Regions from separate parts of the Azospirillum thermophilum genome, predicted to be linked through region 1. Evidence: predicted binding sites of a transcription regulator. Region 1 holds the regulator's gene; each other region holds the start of a gene.
What was found. Region 1 encodes PhoB, which activates phosphate uptake and scavenging genes when phosphate is short. Its sites were predicted from a motif close to TNTCATAAAACTGTCA; they were not measured.

Region 1 (4,187 bases):
CCGCCAGGGTCGGCGCCCCGAAGGTGCCCGCCGTACTCTTCAGCGTATGGGCCTCGCGCGCGAGAAGCGCCAGGTCGGTCTCCGCCGCGATCCGCTCCAGCCGCTCCATCGTTTCGTCGGCGAACTGGCGCAGGACGTCGGCCAGCACTTCCGCGTCCAGGTCGGCGCCGAGCTGGTCGAGCGTGGCGCGGTCCAGCATCTCCACCCCCGCCGTGGCCGCCGCCGGTGCCGTTCCCGGCGTCCGTGCCATGGCGTGCAGGCCGGCCACCCGCCCCAGCCAATGAGCCACCCGCTCCAGCAGGGCGGCGCGGTCGAACGGCTTGGCGAGATGATCGTCCATCCCGGCGGCGAGACAGCGGGCCCGGTCGGACTCCTGCGAATCCGCGGTGATCGCGATGATGGGGATGCGGCAGAGCGGCGGCGGCAGGTCGCGCATCAGGCGGGCGGCGGTCAGGCCGTCCATCTCCGGCATCGCCAGATCCATCAGCACGAGGTCGTAGCCACCGCGCGCCACCGCGGCGACGGCGGTACGGCCGTTCTCCACCACGTCGACCGTATGGCCGGCACTGCCGAGGATCGCGGCGGCCAGCATCTGGTTGGGAGCACAGTCCTCCACCAGCAGGATGCGGCTGCCGGAGGTCGGGGCGTCCAGGGAAGAGGGCGCTGCCGGGGGATGCGTCATCGGCCAGTCCGCTTGATGGAGGTCGCACCACTGTAGGAAGGGCGGAGCGCCGCGGCAACGGGCGGCGCGGCTGCCCCTGTCGATTCAACCGCAGCCACGCTATCCTGACGCCATGATCGTGCTGTTCACCGATTTCGGGTTGTCCGGCCCCTATACCGGCCAGATGAAGGCGGCGCTGGCGCAGCAGGCGCCCGGACTGCCGGTGATCGACCTGTTCGCCGACGTGCCGGCCTTCGATCCGCAGCTTTCCGCCTATCTTCTGGCGGCCTACGCCCCGGCCTTCCCGGCGGGCTCGGTCTTCGTCGCCGTTGTCGATCCCGGCGTCGGCACCGACCGCCGGCCGCTGGTGGTGGAGGCCGACGGACGCCGCTTCGTCGGGCCGGACAACGGCCTGTTCGAGATCGTCCGGCGAAGAGCGGTCCGGTCTACCGCCTCGGCCATCGGCTGGAGGCCGGAGCGGCTCTCCGCCAGCTTCCACGGACGGGATCTCTTCGCGCCGGTCGCGGCGATGCTGGCGACCGGCCGGCCGGTGGATCTGGAGCCGCTGGAGACGGGAGCGGACGCGCGGCCGGACTGGCCCGACGATCTGCCGCGCATCGTCTATATCGACGTCTACGGCAACGCGATGACCGGGCTGCGGGCGGCGACCCTGCCGGCCGATGCGGTGCTGCGCATCGGTGCCCGCGCCGTGCGCCGCGGCCGGACCTTCGCCGACGTGCCGGCCGGCGAGGCGCTGTGGTACGAGAACTCCAACGGGCTGGCGGAGATCGCCGTCAACCGCGGCCGCGCCGACCGCGCCTTGGGCGTCGCGGTCGGCGCGGCCGTCACGGTGACAGGGCGCTAGATCGTCTTGGTGTCGAGCGCGTAGCCGGCCGAGCGAACCGTGCGGATCAGGTCCAGCTCGGTCTCCTCGTTCAGGGCCTTGCGCAGGCGGCGGATGTGGACGTCGACCGTGCGCGGCTCGACATAGACGTCGTGGCCCCAGACGAGGTCGAGAAGCTGCTCGCGCGAGAAGACGCGGCCGGGATGCTGCATGAAATGGCGCAGCAGCCGGAACTCGGTCGGCCCGAGATGGATGTCGCGGCCGTTGCGGCGGACGCGGTGGGCGGCGAGGTCCATCGTCACGTCGGCGAACTGCAGGGTCTCGTCCGTCATGCCGGGGGCGGAGCGGCGCAGCACCGCCCGCATGCGCGCCACCAGTTCGGTCGGCGAGAAGGGCTTGGTGATGTAGTCGTCGGCACCGGAATTCAGGCCGCGCACCCGGTCGCCTTCCTCGCCGCGGGCGGTCAGCATGATGATCGGGATGTCGCGGGTCTTGGCATTGCGGCGGAGCTGGCGGCACACCTCCAGCCCCGACATCAGCGGCAGCATCCAGTCGAGCAGGACGAGGTTCGGCGCCTGTTCGCCGGCCAGCAGCAGGGCCTCCTCGCCGTCGCTCGCGGCGACCACGCGGAACCCCTCCTTCTCCAGATTGTACTTGAGGAGGGTGACGATGTCCGCCTCGTCCTCGACAACCAGCACAAGGGGCTTCAGCGCCGAGGTCATGGCCGCTCCGTTCATCCCGCGCGCTTCGACGTTACCCAGCATTCCATGCCTCTTCAACATGCTCCATGACGCCCCTCCCCCACCGCGGGGGAGGAGGAGGGCCGATCAGCCGTACCGGCCGGTGATGTAGCCCTGGGTGCGCTCGTCGCGCGGGTTGGTGAAGATTTCCTCGGTGTCGTCGCACTCCACCATCTCGCCGAGATGGAAGAAGGCGGTCTTCTGCGAGACGCGGGCCGCCTGCTGCATGTTGTGGGTGACGATGACGATCGTATAGTTCTCGCGCAGCTCGTCGATCAGTTCCTCGATGTGCGCCGTCGCGATGGGGTCGAGCGCCGAGCAGGGCTCGTCCATCAGGATCACCTCCGGGCTGACGGCGATGGCGCGGGCGATGCACAGGCGCTGCTGCTGGCCGCCGGACAGGCCGGTGCCGGGCTCGCGCAGGCGGTCCTTCACCTCGTTCCACAGGCCGGCGCGCTGCAGCGACTTCTGCACCACCTCGTCCAGCTCGTCGCGCTGCGAGGCCAGCCCATGGATGCGCGGGCCGTAGGCGATGTTGTCGTAGATCGACTTGGGGAAGGGGTTCGGCTTCTGGAACACCATGCCGACGCGGGCGCGGAGCTGGACCGCGTCGATGCCCTTGCCGTAGATGTCCTCGCCGTCCAGCGCGATCAGCCCTTCGACGCGGCAGTTCTCGATGGTGTCGTTCATGCGGTTCAGGCAGCGCAGGAACGTCGACTTGCCGCAGCCCGACGGGCCGATCAGGGCCAGGACCTTGTTCTCCTGGATCTCCAGGTTGATGCCCTTCAGCGCCTGCTTGGCGCCGTAGAACACCTTCACGTCGCGGGCGACCATCTTGACGCCGGCCATGGTTTCTCCCTGGGCGCGGGCAGCGGTGTTGGGCTGCGAACCGGACTGCATCTGGGTCATCACGTTCATGACTTACCACCGCCTCTCGAATTTCTTGCGCAGGTACACGGCCAGACCGTTCATCAGGATCAGGAACCCGAGCAGGATCATGATCGCGGCCGAGGTGCGTTCGGTGAAGGCCCGCTCGGGGCTGTCCGCCCACATGTAGATCTGCACGGGCAGCACGGTCGCGCTGTCGGTCCAGCCATGCGGGATGTCGACGATGAAGGCGACCATGCCGATCATCAGCAGCGGCGCCGTCTCGCCGAGCGCACGGGCCATGCCGATGATGGTGCCGGTCAGGATGCCGGGCAGCGCCAGCGGCAGGACATGGTGGGTCACCGTCTGCAGCGGAGAGGCGCCGATCCCCAGCGCCGCCTCGCGGATCGAGGGCGGCACCGACTTCAGGGCGACCCGGGCGGAGATGATGATGACCGGCAGGGTCATCAGCGCCATCACCAGGCCGCCGACCACCGGGGCCGAGCGGGTCATCCCGAAGAAGCCGAGGAAGACCGCCAGGCCGAGCAGGCCGAAGATGATGGACGGCACCGCGGCGAGGTTGTTGATGTTCACCTCGATCAGGTCGGTCCACTTGTTCTTCGGCGCGAACTCCTCCAGGTAGACTGCGGCGGCGACGCCGATCGGCACCGACAGGATCATCGTCACCGACAGCATCAGCAGGGAGCCGACGATGGCGCCCCAGATGCCGGCCTGTTCCGCCTCGCGGCTGTCGCCGGCGGAGAACAGGGTGGTGTTGAAGCTCTGCACCAACGAGCCCTTGGCCGTCAGCGCGTCGATGGCGGCGATCTTCACGTCGCTCAGCCGGCGCTCGGCCTCCGGCACATCGCGGCGGAAATAGCCCTTCATGAACTGGTCCACCTCGTCGTCGGCACGGACCCAGATGGTCTGGGTGGTGCCGACCACCGCCGGATTGCGGGCGACGAAGGCCTCCAGCTCGTAAGGAGCCCCGGAGGACAGCAGGTCGTTCAGCTGCCGGCGGCTGGACCGGTCGGCGACGTCCGGAAGCTGGGCGTAGAGCGCCTGGCGCAGGAGC
Region 2 (4,187 bases), 1.2 Mb from region 1:
TATGCGCGGAGAAGGCGTCCGGACCAGCCTTGATGCGATGGTAGACGCCGTCCGGCCCGAGCTTCCAGGTGTTCGCCTCGTCCTTGAACTGGGCGACCATGATCTGGTCGAGGACCTGTTCGTGCACCGTCGGGTTCTCGATCGGCACCAGCGTCTCGATGCGGCGGTCGAGGTTGCGCGGCATCCAGTCGGCCGAGGAGATGAAGATCTTCGCCTGCGGGCTGGGCAGGCCATGGCCGTTGCCGAAGCAGATGACCCGGCCATGCTCCAGGAAGCGGCCGACGATGCTGCGCACGCGGATGTTCTCCGACAGGCCGGGCACGCCGGGGCGCAGGCAGCAGATGCCGCGGATCACCATGTCGATCTGCACGCCGGCCTGCGAGGCCTTGTAGAGCTTGTCGATGATGTCCGGATCGACCAGCGAGTTCAGCTTCACCCAGATCTGGGCCGGCCGGCCGGCCTCGGCATGGGCGATCTCGGCGTTGATCAGCTCGACGAGCTTGGCGCGCAGCGTGATCGGCGCGATGGCGATCTTCTCCAGCACCTTGGGCGTCGCATAGCCGGTCATGTAGTTGAACATCACCGCCGCGTCGTGGCAGAGCGCCGGGTCGCAGGTGAAGAAGGACAGGTCGGTGTAGACCTTCGCGGTGATCGGGTGGTAGTTGCCCGTGCCGAAATGCACGTAGCTGCGCAGCGCCTTCTTCTCGCGCCGCACCACCAGCGACACCTTGGCGTGGGTCTTGAGGTCGACGAAACCGTAGACCACCTGGGCGCCGGCACGCTCCAGGTCGCGCGCCCAGCGGATGTTGGCCTCCTCGTCGAACCGGGCCTTCAGCTCGACCAGGGCGGTGACCGACTTGCCGGCCTCCGCCGCCTCGATCAGGGCCGCGACGATGGGGCTGTCCTTGCTGGTGCGGTAGAGCGTCTGCTTGATCGCCACCACCTGCGGGTCGCGCGCCGCCTGCCGGATGAACTGCACCACCACGTCGAAGCTCTCGTACGGGTGGTGGACCACGATGTCCTTGTGGCGGATCGCCGCGAAGCAGTCGCCGCCGAAGTCGCGGATGCGCTCCGGGAAGCGGGCGTTGAACGGCCGGAAGACGAGATCCGGCCGCTCGTCGACGATGAGCTGCTTGGTGTCGGTCAGGCCGATCAGCCCGTCCAGCACGAAGACGTCGTCACTCGCCACGTTCAGCTCGTAGCGCAGGAACTCGCGCAGGTCGGCCGCCATGCCGCTGTCGGTGGCGAGCCGGATGACGCTGCCGCGGCGGCGGCGCTTCAGCGCGCTTTCGAAGGTGCGGACCAGATCCTCCGCCTCCTCCTCGATCTCGATCTCGCTGTCGCGCAGCACGCGGAAGACGCCGTTGGCCTTCACCTGGAACGGCGGGAAGAGACGGTCGATGAACATCATCACCGTCTTCTCGAGCTGGATGAAGCGGATGTCCGACCCCGGCAGCCGGATGAAGCGGTCGAGCTGGGCCGGCAGCGGCACCAGAGCGTCGAGATGCGTCCCCTTCACCGGATCGAAGAGCTGCAGCGCCAGCGAGAAGCCGAGGTTCGGCAGGAACGGGAAGGGGTGCGCCGGATCGACCGCGATGGGCGTCAGGATCGGGAAGATGTCGTCGAGGAACTTGCCCTCCAGCCAGACGCGCTCGCCGTCGGTCAGCCCGTCCGGGTCGATCACGGTGATCCCGGCCTCGCGCAGGTCGGTCTTCAGCGTGCGCCACATCGCCTGCTGGCTCGCCATCAGCTCGATGATGCGCTGCTTGACCGCGGCGAGCTGCTGCGCCGGCGTCAGGTTCTCCGGACTGGGGTTCTTCACCCCGGCGGCCACCTGCCCTTTCAGGCCGGCGACTCGCACCATGTAGAACTCATCCAGGTTGCTGGCCGAGATCGACAGGAAGCGCAGCCGCTCCAGCAGCGGGTGGTTGGGGTTGGAGGCCTCCTCCAGGACACGCTGGTTGAACGCCAGCCACGAAAGCTCGCGGTTGATGAAGCGGTCGGGGAACCGGCTTCGACACACGGAGATTCGAATTCCTGGAGCTGGGTCACGGCAAGCCTCGGCTGGTGGCAGACGTATGATCATAGACAAAGTTGGGGCGACAACCCTAGCCCAACTGCGTTACGGTTTCAGGACACCATCAGCGGATGCCCTCCGACCAGATGGGCGTTCCCCTCCCCCTTTTCTCCACTCCCGGCCGAGATGAAGACGCTTTTCCTGCTGCGCCATGCGAAATCCTCCTGGGACTCGCCGGGTTCCGGCGACCATGACCGGCCGCTTGCCCCGCGGGGTGAGAAGGCCGCTCCCCTCGTCGGCAGCTATCTGCGGAAGCACCACGCCCATATCGACCTCGTCCTGTGCTCCACCGCCGTCCGGGCGGTCGAGACGGGACGGCGCGTGCTGTCGGCCATGGGCGCCCCGACCCCGCCGGTCGAGCATGAGCGCGGCCTCTACCTGTGCGGCGCCCACACGCTGCTGGAGCGCGTGCGCGACGTGCCGGACTCGGTGACCGGGCTGATGGTGATCGCCCACAATCCCGACCTGTACGAGCTGACGCAGGAGCTGGTCGGCGAGGGCGAAGCCGCCCTGCGCCATGCTGTCGCGGACAAGTTCCCGACGGGCGCCTGTGCGGTGATCCTGTTCCAGACCCTGCACTGGCGCGACCTCGACCTCGGCGCCGGGCGGCTGGTCGACTTTGTGCAGCCGCGAAAACTTTCTTAACGAGCGGCGGGGCTTTGCGGTAATCACTTCCCGACCGGACCGGAAGGGACAAAGACTGGTGACGCAACCACCGCCCGCTTCCCCGCCTGCAGCGCCCACCGCCACCCGCGAGGTGGAGCTGAAGCTGCACGTGGCGCCCGGCGACCTCGCCCGGCTGGCGACGCTTCCGGCCCTGCTCGACCGGGCCGACGGCCCGCCGGCGGAGCGCCGGCTGCGCACCGTCTATTACGACACCCCCGACCTGAAGCTGTTCACCGCGGGCATCGCGCTGCGCATCCGTCAGGAGGGCGAGCGCTTCACCCAGACGCTGAAGACCGTCAACAGCGCCGCCCCCGGCGACAGCGCCGCGGTGGCGATCCGGCGCGAGTGGGACTGGAGCATCCCGGCGGAACGGCCGGACCTCTCGCTGCTGGCGGCGGAGGGGTTGGGCGCGCTGGTCCCGGCCGACGCCCGCGACGCCATCGTCCCGCTGGTGACCACCGAATTCCGCCGCACCACCCTGCTGGTCCGCCCCGATCCGCTGACCGCCATCGAGGTGGCGCTGGACGAGGGCGCCATCACCGCCGGCGCCGCCAGCCATCCGATCTGCGAGGTGGAGCTGGAACTGCTGTCCGGCCGGGTCGGCCGGCTGTTCGACCTCGCCCTCCTCGTGCAGCGGGCGGTGCCGGTGCGAATCGGGACGGAGAGCAAGGCGGAGCTGGGGCTGCGCCTCGTCACCGGCAGGCTGCCCACCCCGGTGTTGCCGGAGCCGCTGGCGCTGTCCCCCGTGACGACGGTGGCGGAGGCCTGGCGGCACATCGTGCGCCACGGGCTGCGCCAGCTCCTCGCCAACGAGGCCTGCACGCTGGCCGGCGGCGATACGGAGGGTCTGCACCAGATCCGCGTGGCGCTGCGCCGGCTGAACACCGCCCACCGGCTGTTCCGGCCGCTGGTGGCGTCACCGGAGATGGAGCGGCTGCACGCCGACCTGCGCGCCTTCGCCAAGCAGCTCGCCCCGGCGCGCGGCTGGGACGTGCTGCTGACCCACGCCGCCGGACCGCTGTCGCGCTCGCCGGATGCCCCGGACGGCCTGCCGGACCTTGCCGAGGCGGTGCGTGCCGCCCGCGCCGCCCCGACCGGCGCCGCGGTGGAGGCCATTGCCTCGCCGCGCTGCTCCGGCCTGATCCTGGCGCTCGGCGCCTGGCTGGAGGACGGGCGCTGGCATTCGGAGGCGCCGCCCGACCGGCGCGCCCTGCTCGACCGGCCGGTCGCCGACCTCGCCGGTCCGTGGCTGTCCCACGCCCTCGGCCGGGTCCGCAAGACGGCCAAGCCGATGGAGTCCGGGCGCGCCGATACCGAGCAGCGCAACCGCCTGCGCCGCCGCCTGCGCAGCCTGCGCTATGTGACGGAGTTCTTCCGCGGCCTCTATCCGGAGACCGCGACCCTGCCCTTCATCGCGAGGCTGGAGGCGGTGCAGCAGGCGCTC
Region 3 (4,187 bases), on a different replicon from region 1:
GGCGAGCGTGCCCGGCAGGATCCGGTGCTGGCCTGGGGCCTGCGCTGGCTGGAGGTCAACGCCCCGCTGCCCGGCGCCGTCGTGCTCTGCCACCGCGACTACCGCACCGGCAACTATCTGGTGAAGGACGGGACGCTGACCGCCATCCTCGACTGGGAGTTCGCCGGCTGGTCGGATCCCATGGAGGATCTCGCCTGGTTCTGCTCGCGCTCCTGGCGGTTCGGCCGCAACGACCGCGAGGCCGGCGGCATCGCCGACCGCGACGACTTCTATGCCGGCTACGAGGAGACCTCGGGCCGCAAGGTGGACCGCCAGCGCGTCGCCTTCTGGGAAACGGCGGCCTATCTGCGCTGGGCGGCGATCGCGCTGATGCAGGGGCGCCGCCACACCTCCGGCGTCGAGCCCTCGCTGGAGCTGGCGCTGACCGGCCGCATGATCCCGGAGATCGAGATGGACCTGCTCCGCCATCTGAAATCCCTTCCCCGCACCCCGCTTCCGGAAAGGGTCGGCTGATGCGCACCAGTCCCGATGCCCGCGGCCTGCTGGAGATCGCCGCCGCCACCCTCCGCAGCGAGGTGCTGCCCCACGTCGCACCCGAGGCGCGCTACGCCGCCCTGATGGTCGCCAACGCGCTCGCCATCGCCGGGCGGGAGCTGAAGAGCCTGGACGAGGCCGGGCACGTCATGGTCGCCGCCCTGGCCCCGCTCTATGGCGAGGACGCCGACGACAGCCTGTCCGGCGAGGATCTGCGCAAGCGGGTGGAGGCGCTGCAGCACCGCCTGTGCATCGAGATCGCCGCCGGCGACTTCGACCAGGACGGCCAGGAGGTGCTGATGGACTCGCTGGAGGCCATCGTCCGCGCCCGCCTGACCATCTCCAACCCGAAAATGCTGGCCGCCGACGGATAAGGAGCCGGCCGCCCTACCGGGCCTCCCGGCGGAGGAAGCGGGCGACCATGTCGATCACCGCGGGAGCCGCCTCGCGGTGGGGGACATGCCCGCAGCCGGGCAGGATCCCGACGGTGGCTGGCCCCGCCGTCAGCGCGGCCAGCCGCTCCGGATGGCTGGTCGAACCGTACTCGTCCTGGTCGCCGTGGATGATCAGCGCGGGGCAGCGGACCGCCGGCAGGTCGCCGTCGAGCGTCCAGGACGCGAACTGAGGCGACAGCCAGGTCTCCACCCAGGCGTCGAGCACCCATTGCGCCTTCTCGCCATGGTATCTGCGCAGCCGGTCCATCTGCCCCGGCTGGTCGAAGCCGCGCTTGGCCTCGCGGATGCCCTCGGTGGTGCGGTCCTCGACGAAGGCCTGGGCGGACACGGTGACCAGCGCGCGGCACCGCTCGGGAAAGGCGCCGGCCACGCCCACGGCCATGCCGCCGCCGACGCTGTGCCCGAAGACGACGAAATCGCCGATCCCCAGACGGGCGCACAGGGTGGAGAAGGCTCCCCGCGCCTCGTCCCGCACGAAGGTCAGGTCGAGCCGCCCCGGATGCGGATCCGACCGGCCGAAGCCCAGCCGGTCGTAGGCGACCACCGTCCGCCCGGTCGCCCCGGCGAGCCGGGCCGGAAAATCGCGCCACAGCTCGACGCAGCCGAGCGAGTCGTGCAGCAGGATGACCGGCGGCAGCCCGGCACCCTCCGCCCCCCCGGTCGACCAGCGCCTGACGAACAGCCTCCCCCCGGCGCCGTCCACCCGCATGTCCTGCGCCGTGATGTCCCTGTCGCTTGTCTTGTCGGAGTTCATGGGCCCTCTTCCGGAAGCATGGCCTGTCCGCGACCGCGCGCCGGGGCGCGCTGACAGATCGCCACAACGACAATATGGTTGACCAATCGATCGCCCGCCGCAACAGCCTCCGTGGGATGCCAGCCGTGCTCCGGGCAGAGCGGCTCCCCCCTGCGGCCCGGCAGCCACTTATAATCCATGACGCTTTGATGAATTTCCTGTGACGCGGGAAACCCGCCTCGCCCGGCGTGTTGAGGCCTGTGCTTCGGCGTCACCATGCGAGGGGGCTTCCGTGACCGATACCGTCTATCCGGCCCGCGGCTCCGGCGGGGCACCGGGCCGTCCGAATCTCGACCAGAAGGCCCATTCGGCGACGCCGATCGCCTTCCTGATGCTGCTGGCCGCCGGCCTCGGCTATGCCGTCCATGGCTTCGTCACCGACCTGCAGAGCGTCGGCCAGCCGCCGCTCGCCATCGGTGCCTTCGTCCTGCTGGGGCTCGCCCTGCTGATCGCGCTGGGGTTCGAGTTCGTCAACGGCTTCCACGACACCGCCAACGCGGTCGCCACCGTGATCTACACCCACAGCATGCCGCCGGTCCTGGCGGTCATCTGGTCGGGCGCGTTCAACTTCCTCGGCGTCCTGCTGTCCTCGGGGGCGGTGGCCTACAGCGTCATCACGCTGCTGCCGGTCGAACTGATCCTCCAGGTCGGCAGCGGCGCCGGCTATGCCATGATCTTCGCGCTGCTGATCGCCGCCATCCTCTGGAACCTCGGGACCTGGGCGCTCGGCCTGCCCAACAGCTCCTCCCATGCGCTGATCGGCTCGATCATGGGGGTGGGCCTCGCCAACCAGTTCATGGCGCCGGAAGGCTACGCCACCTCCGGCGTCGACTGGTCGCAGGCGATGAGCGTGCTGCGCGCCCTGCTGTTCAGCCCGCTGCTGGGCTTCGCGCTGGCCGCCCTGCTGCTGCTGGCGATGAAGCTGGTGATCCGCAACCGCAAGCTCTACGAGGCGCCGGACGGCCAGCATCCGCCGCCGCCCGCCATCCGCGGGCTGCTGATCCTGACCTGCACTGCCGTCTCCTTCGCCCATGGCGGCAACGACGGGCAGAAGGGCATGGGCCTGATCATGCTGATTCTGATCGGCGCCGTGCCCACCGCCTACGCGCTGAACCGCACCATGCCCGACAGCACCACCCCGGCCTTCGTCCAGACCTCGCGCCAGGCGCAGGCGATCTTCCAGTCGCGCGCCGCCGGCCAGCCGCCCGGCCCGGCGGAGGAGGCGCGCCGCACCGTCGGCGACGCGCTGCGCGCCAAGGAGCTCGACCGCCCGCAGGTCTACGCCGCCCTCGCCGCCCTGTCGGACGACATCGCCCGCGGCGTCCAGAACTACGGCGCGATCAGGCATGTGCCGGCGGAGGCGACCCCCAACATGCGCAACGACATGTATCTGGTGGCCGACGCCATCCGGCTGCTGCCCAAGCAGGACGTCAGCTTTCCCCAAGCCGAGGAGACCGTCCTCAAGTCCTATCAGGAGGCGTTGAACGCCGGCACCCGCTATATCCCGGACTGGGTGAAGTTCTCCGTCGCCGTGGCGCTCGGCCTCGGCACCATGGTCGGGTGGAAGCGGATCGTCGTCACGGTGGGGGAGCGGATCGGCAAGCAGCATCTGGCCTATGCCCAGGGCGCCTCGGCCGAGATCGTCGCCGCCGGGACCATCGGGCTGGCGGAGGTCTACGGCCTGCCCGTCTCCACCACCCACATCCTGTCGAGCGGCGTCGCCGGAACCATGGCGGCCAACGGCTCCGGCCTGCAATGGAGCACCGTGCGCAACATGGCGATGGCCTGGATACTCACGCTGCCGGCGGCGATCACCCTGGCCGGCGGCCTCTACTTCATCCTGCGGCACGTCTTCTGACGAGGATTGATCCGGGCGCCGCCGGCGCCCCGGCGCCCCGGCGCGCGGATTGTCCTGGAGACTTACGCGTCCCGGAAAAAGCGAAAGCCCCCACGGCTTCCGTGGGGGCTTTCCTGCAGGCAAGTCGCGCCCGCATGTTCGTCGCCAGTCAGGCGAATGAATTCCGAATTTTCCAGGCCGAAAACGTCGGCTTCACCATGTAAGCGCCGGTGGAGTCATGATCTTACTCACCCTCCCTGGTTTCGGACAACCCAGACCGCCCTGTTCCTTGCTTGGGCGGAGCGCCGTATCGGGCGCCTTGTCTTACTCACCTCTGCGACGATTGCTTCCGATGACTTGAGCGTGCTCCTGTCCCGGGTTGCTGTCAAGGGGTCTTTTTGAGGCAGCGGGATCGTCGCACCCCTTGAAATCCGTGCCGGATGCGCCCTGGCGAAATCGCCCCGCCGCCGCCACTGGCCTTTTGCCGCCGGCGCCCCACCTATGGGCTATGCCGAACACCGAAGAGAACAGTCTGGGCGGGCGGCTCGCGCGCTATGCGCGGGTCGGG
Region 4 (4,187 bases), on a different replicon from region 1:
GCAGCGGCGTCGATGCCGACCACCTGCCGCACACGCTGCTGCCGCAGAACCTCTTCACCAAGGGCATGCCGGAGGAGGGCGCCTTCCTCGCCGATGCGCTGGAGGAGCTTGTGATGCTTCACGACGCCTCCAACATCGCCGCGGTGATCGTGGAGCCGATGGCGGGCTCGGCCGGCGTGCTGCCGCCGCCCAAGGGCTATCTGCAGCGCCTGCGCGAGATCTGCGACAAGCACTCGATCCTGCTGATCTTCGACGAGGTCATCACCGGGTTCGGCCGCATGGGGGCGGCCTTCGGCGCCCAGGCCTTCGGCGTGGTGCCCGACATGATGAACATCGCCAAGGGCCTGACCAACGGCGCCGTGCCGATGGGGGCGGTGATCGCCAGCCACGAGATCTACCAGACCTTCATGGACAATGGCGGGCCCGACTATCTGGTGGAGTTCCCGCACGGCTACACCTATTCGGCCCATCCCGTGGCCTGCGCCGCCGGCCTCGCCGCCATGGAGATCTTCGAGACGGACCGTCTGGCGGAGAAGGCGGCGGCGCTCGCCCCGCATTTCGAGACCGTGCTGCACGGCCTGAAGGGGCTGAAGCACGTCGTCGACATCCGCAACTGCGGCCTCGCCGGTGCGGTCACCATCGCGCCGTTGCCGGGCGAGCCGGCCCGCCGCCCCTACGAGATCGCGATGAAGTGCTGGGACGCCGGCTACTACGTCCGCTACGGCGGCGACACCCTGCAGTTCGGCCCGCACTTCCACACCACTCCGGAAGAGCTCGACACGCTGATGACCGTCGTCGCCGACGCCATCCGGTCGGTCGCCTGACGCGCCGCGGGAGAGCAGGAGACACCATGACCATCGTTCCCCACCTCATCGGCGCCGCCACCGACGTGCCGGCCGGCAGCCGGACCGCCGACATCGTGAACCCGGCCACCGGCGAGACCGTCGGGAGTGTTCCTCTCGCCGACCGGGCGACCGTCGAACAGGCCATCGCCGCGGCGCAGGCCGCCTTCCCGGCCTGGCGGGCCACCCCGCCGGCCAGGCGGGCACGCGTGATGTTCCGCTTCCGCCAGCTTCTGGAGGACAACGCCGCCCGCATCTGCGAGCTGATCACGCGCGAGCACGGCAAGACCCTCGATGACGCCCGGGGCGAGCTGACCCGCGGCATGGAGAATGTCGAATATGCCTGCGGCGTCGCCGACCTGCTGAAGGGCGAGCATTCCAAGAATGTCGGGCCGGGCATCGACAGCTGGTCGGAGTTCCAGCCGCTCGGCGTCGTCGCCGGCATCACGCCCTTCAACTTCCCGGCGATGGTCCCGCTGTGGATGTATCCCATCGCCATCGCCTGCGGGAATACCTTCGTCCTCAAGCCGTCGGAGCGCGATCCCAGCGCCGCGCTCCTGGTGGCCCGGCTCGCGCTGGAGGCCGGGCTGCCGCCGGGCGTGCTGAACGTGGTGCATGGCGACAAGGTGGCGGTCGACACGCTGCTGACCGATCCGCGGGTGCAGGCCGTCAGCTTCGTCGGCTCCACCCCGATCGCCGAGCATGTCTATTCCACCGCCAGCGCCCACGGTAAGCGGGTGCAGGCGCTGGGCGGCGCCAAGAACCACGCCATCGTCATGCCGGACGCCGACCTCGACAACGCGGTCAGCGCCATCATGGGGGCGGCCTACGGCTCCTGCGGCGAGCGCTGCATGGCGATCTCCGTCGTGGTCGCCGTGGGCGACGAGCTGGCCGACCGGCTGGTCGCAAAGCTCTCCGCCCAGCTCCGCGGGCTGGCGGTCGGGGCGGGCACCGCGGCGGGCTGCGACATGGGCCCGCTGGTCAGCCGCGTCCATTACGAGAAGGTGAAGGGCTATGTCGACCAGGGCGTCGCCGAGGGGGCGGAGCTGGTGGTGGACGGCCGCGGCCTCGTGGTGCCGGGCCACGAGACCGGCTTCTTCCTCGGCGGCTGCCTGTTCGACCGGGTGACGCCGCAGATGACCATCTACCGGGAGGAGATCTTCGGCCCCGTCCTCTGCGTCGTCCGCGTGAAGACGATGCAGGAGGGCATGGACCTGATCGACGCCCACGAGTACGGCAACGGCACCTGCCTGTTCACCCGCGACGGCGAGGCCGCCCGCTACTTCACCGACGCCATCCGGGTCGGCATGGTCGGCATCAACGTGCCGCTGCCGGTGCCGGTCGCCTACCACAGCTTCGGCGGCTGGAAACGCTCGCTGTTCGGCGACCTTTCGGCCTACGGTCCGGACGGCGTGCGCTTCTACACCCGCCGCAAGACCGTCACCCAGCGCTGGCCCTCGGGCGGCGTGCGCGAAGGGGCGCAGTTCTCCTTCCCCTCGATGAAGTAGCACCCGCCGGCGGGCGCCGGCGGAGGCCGCCGGAGGAAAGGTTCCCGAAAAACATGCGGCTACCTCCTCCGGCTGCCGTCAAACTGTAACAGGGCGACGCTATGGTCCCCTCCTGAGCGAGGAGGGCGGCAAACTGCCGCGCCTCCTGAAGATTGCAGGAGAGTGTCCATGTCCCAGTTGCCCGAGACGTCCCGGCGTTCGGTGCTCCGCATTCTCGCCGGAATGCCGCTGCTCCCGGTCGCCGGAATGGCCGGGGGTTCCGCCGTCACCCTGCTCGCGCCGACCGGCGCCGCTGCCAAGGCTGCCCCGACCGCCGCCGAGTTCATCGGCATGGCCGCCCCGGCGACCGCGCGGGCCCAGGCCTCCACGCAGGTCGAGTCGAGCATGGTCGTCACCTTTGCCGACGGCAAGAAGCAGACCTTCAAGCTCGGCTACCAGCCCCTGTTCAACACCGGCGACCAGGTGCCGGACGGCAAGGGCGGCACGACGCTGGCCGGCGGCTACTACGACATCCACGGCAAGCCGATCATGGACGACTCGGCCGGGCAGCCGGTGCAGTTCTTCTCCGACTGCCCGGACGGCTGCAACCTGCTCAACCCCATGCCGTCGACCGTCCCGGGCGTGAAGGGCAACCCGCTCTTCGCCGTCGTGCAGTTCGAGTACGCCTCGCGCGACGCCAAGGACAAGAACATGTACGGCAAGCTGCCGTCGCCGATCGCCGTCCTGACGCTCGACCAGGACAAGGAGACCGGCGCCCTGCGCCTCGTCCAGTACCACACCGTCGACACCAGCAAGGCGCACGGCCTGTGGATCACCTGCGGCGCCAGCCTGTCGCCGTGGAACACCCACCTGTCGAGCGAGGAGTATGAGCCGGACGCGGTCGTCGCCGCCTCCGACGAGCAGTTCCGCGCCTACAGCCAGAACCTGTTCGGCGACCCGGCCAAGGCCAACCCCTACCACTACGGCCACATGCCGGAGGTGGTGGTGAACCCCGACGGCACCGGCACGATCAGGAAGCACTACTGCCTCGGCCGCATCTCGCACGAGCTGGTGCAGGTGATGCCGGACCAGCGCACGGTGCTGATGGGCGACGACGCCACCAACGGCGGCCTGTTCATGTTCATCGCCGACAAGCCGGCCGACCTGTCCGCCGGCACGCTCTATGCGGCGAAGCTGGAGCAGGAGCCGGGCGTCGCCCTCGACAAGGGCGGTGCCTTCAAGCTGGTCTGGGTCAAGCTCGGCCACGCCACCAGCGCCGAGATCGAGCGTCTGGCCGACACGCTGAAGCACTCCGACATCCTGGAGGTCAAGACCAGCGACCCGCAGGACCCCACCTTCACCGCCGTTCCCTTCAACGGCAAGCAGCAGTGGGTGAAGTTCAAGCCGGGCATGGAGAAGGCCGCCGCCTTCCTCGAAACCCACCGCTACGCCCCCACCGTCGGCGCGACGCTCGCCCTCACCAAGCTGGAAGGCGTCACCGTCAACGCCAAGGACAAGGTCGCCTACGCGGCGATGTCCTACATCTACAAGTCGATGAGCGACGGCAAGAGCGGCATCAAGGTCAACGCCATCAACGCCGGCGCCGTCTACCAGCTTCCGATGAAGGGCGGCCAGTCCGACTCGGCCGGCACCGCCATCGACAGCGAGTGGGTGCCCGTCCACCTCAGCACCGTCCCGGCGCTGGTCGGCCGCGACCTGCCGACGCCGGACGCGCTCGGCAACACCGCCGACGCCGACCTGATCGCCAACCCGGACAACCTGAAGTTCTCCGAGCGGATGCGCACCCTGTTCATCGGCGAGGACAGCGGCAACCACGTCAACAACTTCCTGTGGGCCT

Region 2: a site for PhoB is predicted at 2,123-2,138, ahead of DEW08_RS12360 (RNA degradosome polyphosphate kinase). Genes of this name have one in related genera too.
Region 3: a site for PhoB is predicted at 1,922-1,937, ahead of DEW08_RS04770 (inorganic phosphate transporter). Genes of this name have one in related genera too.
Region 4: a site for PhoB is predicted at 2,424-2,439, ahead of DEW08_RS26420 (PhoX family protein). Genes of this name have one in related genera too.

What each region holds. Positions count from the first base shown of each region.
Region 1 covers NZ_CP029353.1:2,493,471-2,497,657, forward strand. Annotated here, with positions in the region: gene DEW08_RS18120 (response regulator) at 1-682, opposite strand, end outside; gene DEW08_RS18125 (SAM hydrolase/SAM-dependent halogenase family protein) at 795-1,526, shown strand; gene phoB (phosphate regulon transcriptional regulator PhoB) at 1,523-2,227, opposite strand; gene pstB (phosphate ABC transporter ATP-binding protein PstB) at 2,333-3,094, opposite strand; gene pstA (phosphate ABC transporter permease PstA) at 3,167-4,187, opposite strand, start outside.
Region 2 covers NZ_CP029353.1:1,295,378-1,299,564, reverse strand. Annotated here, with positions in the region: gene DEW08_RS12360 (RNA degradosome polyphosphate kinase) at 1-2,086, opposite strand, end outside; gene DEW08_RS12355 (SixA phosphatase family protein) at 2,204-2,722, shown strand; partial or broken gene DEW08_RS12350 (CYTH and CHAD domain-containing protein) at 2,781-4,169, shown strand.
Region 3 covers NZ_CP029352.1:1,058,135-1,062,321, forward strand. Annotated here, with positions in the region: gene DEW08_RS04755 (phosphotransferase family protein) at 1-513, shown strand, start outside; gene DEW08_RS04760 (DUF6285 domain-containing protein) at 513-908, shown strand; gene DEW08_RS04765 (alpha/beta fold hydrolase) at 922-1,743, opposite strand; gene DEW08_RS04770 (inorganic phosphate transporter) at 2,015-3,640, shown strand.
Region 4 covers NZ_CP029357.1:333,180-337,366, reverse strand. Annotated here, with positions in the region: gene aptA (omega-aminotransferase AptA) at 1-824, shown strand, start outside; gene DEW08_RS26425 (CoA-acylating methylmalonate-semialdehyde dehydrogenase) at 851-2,350, shown strand; gene DEW08_RS26420 (PhoX family protein) at 2,519-4,187, shown strand, end outside.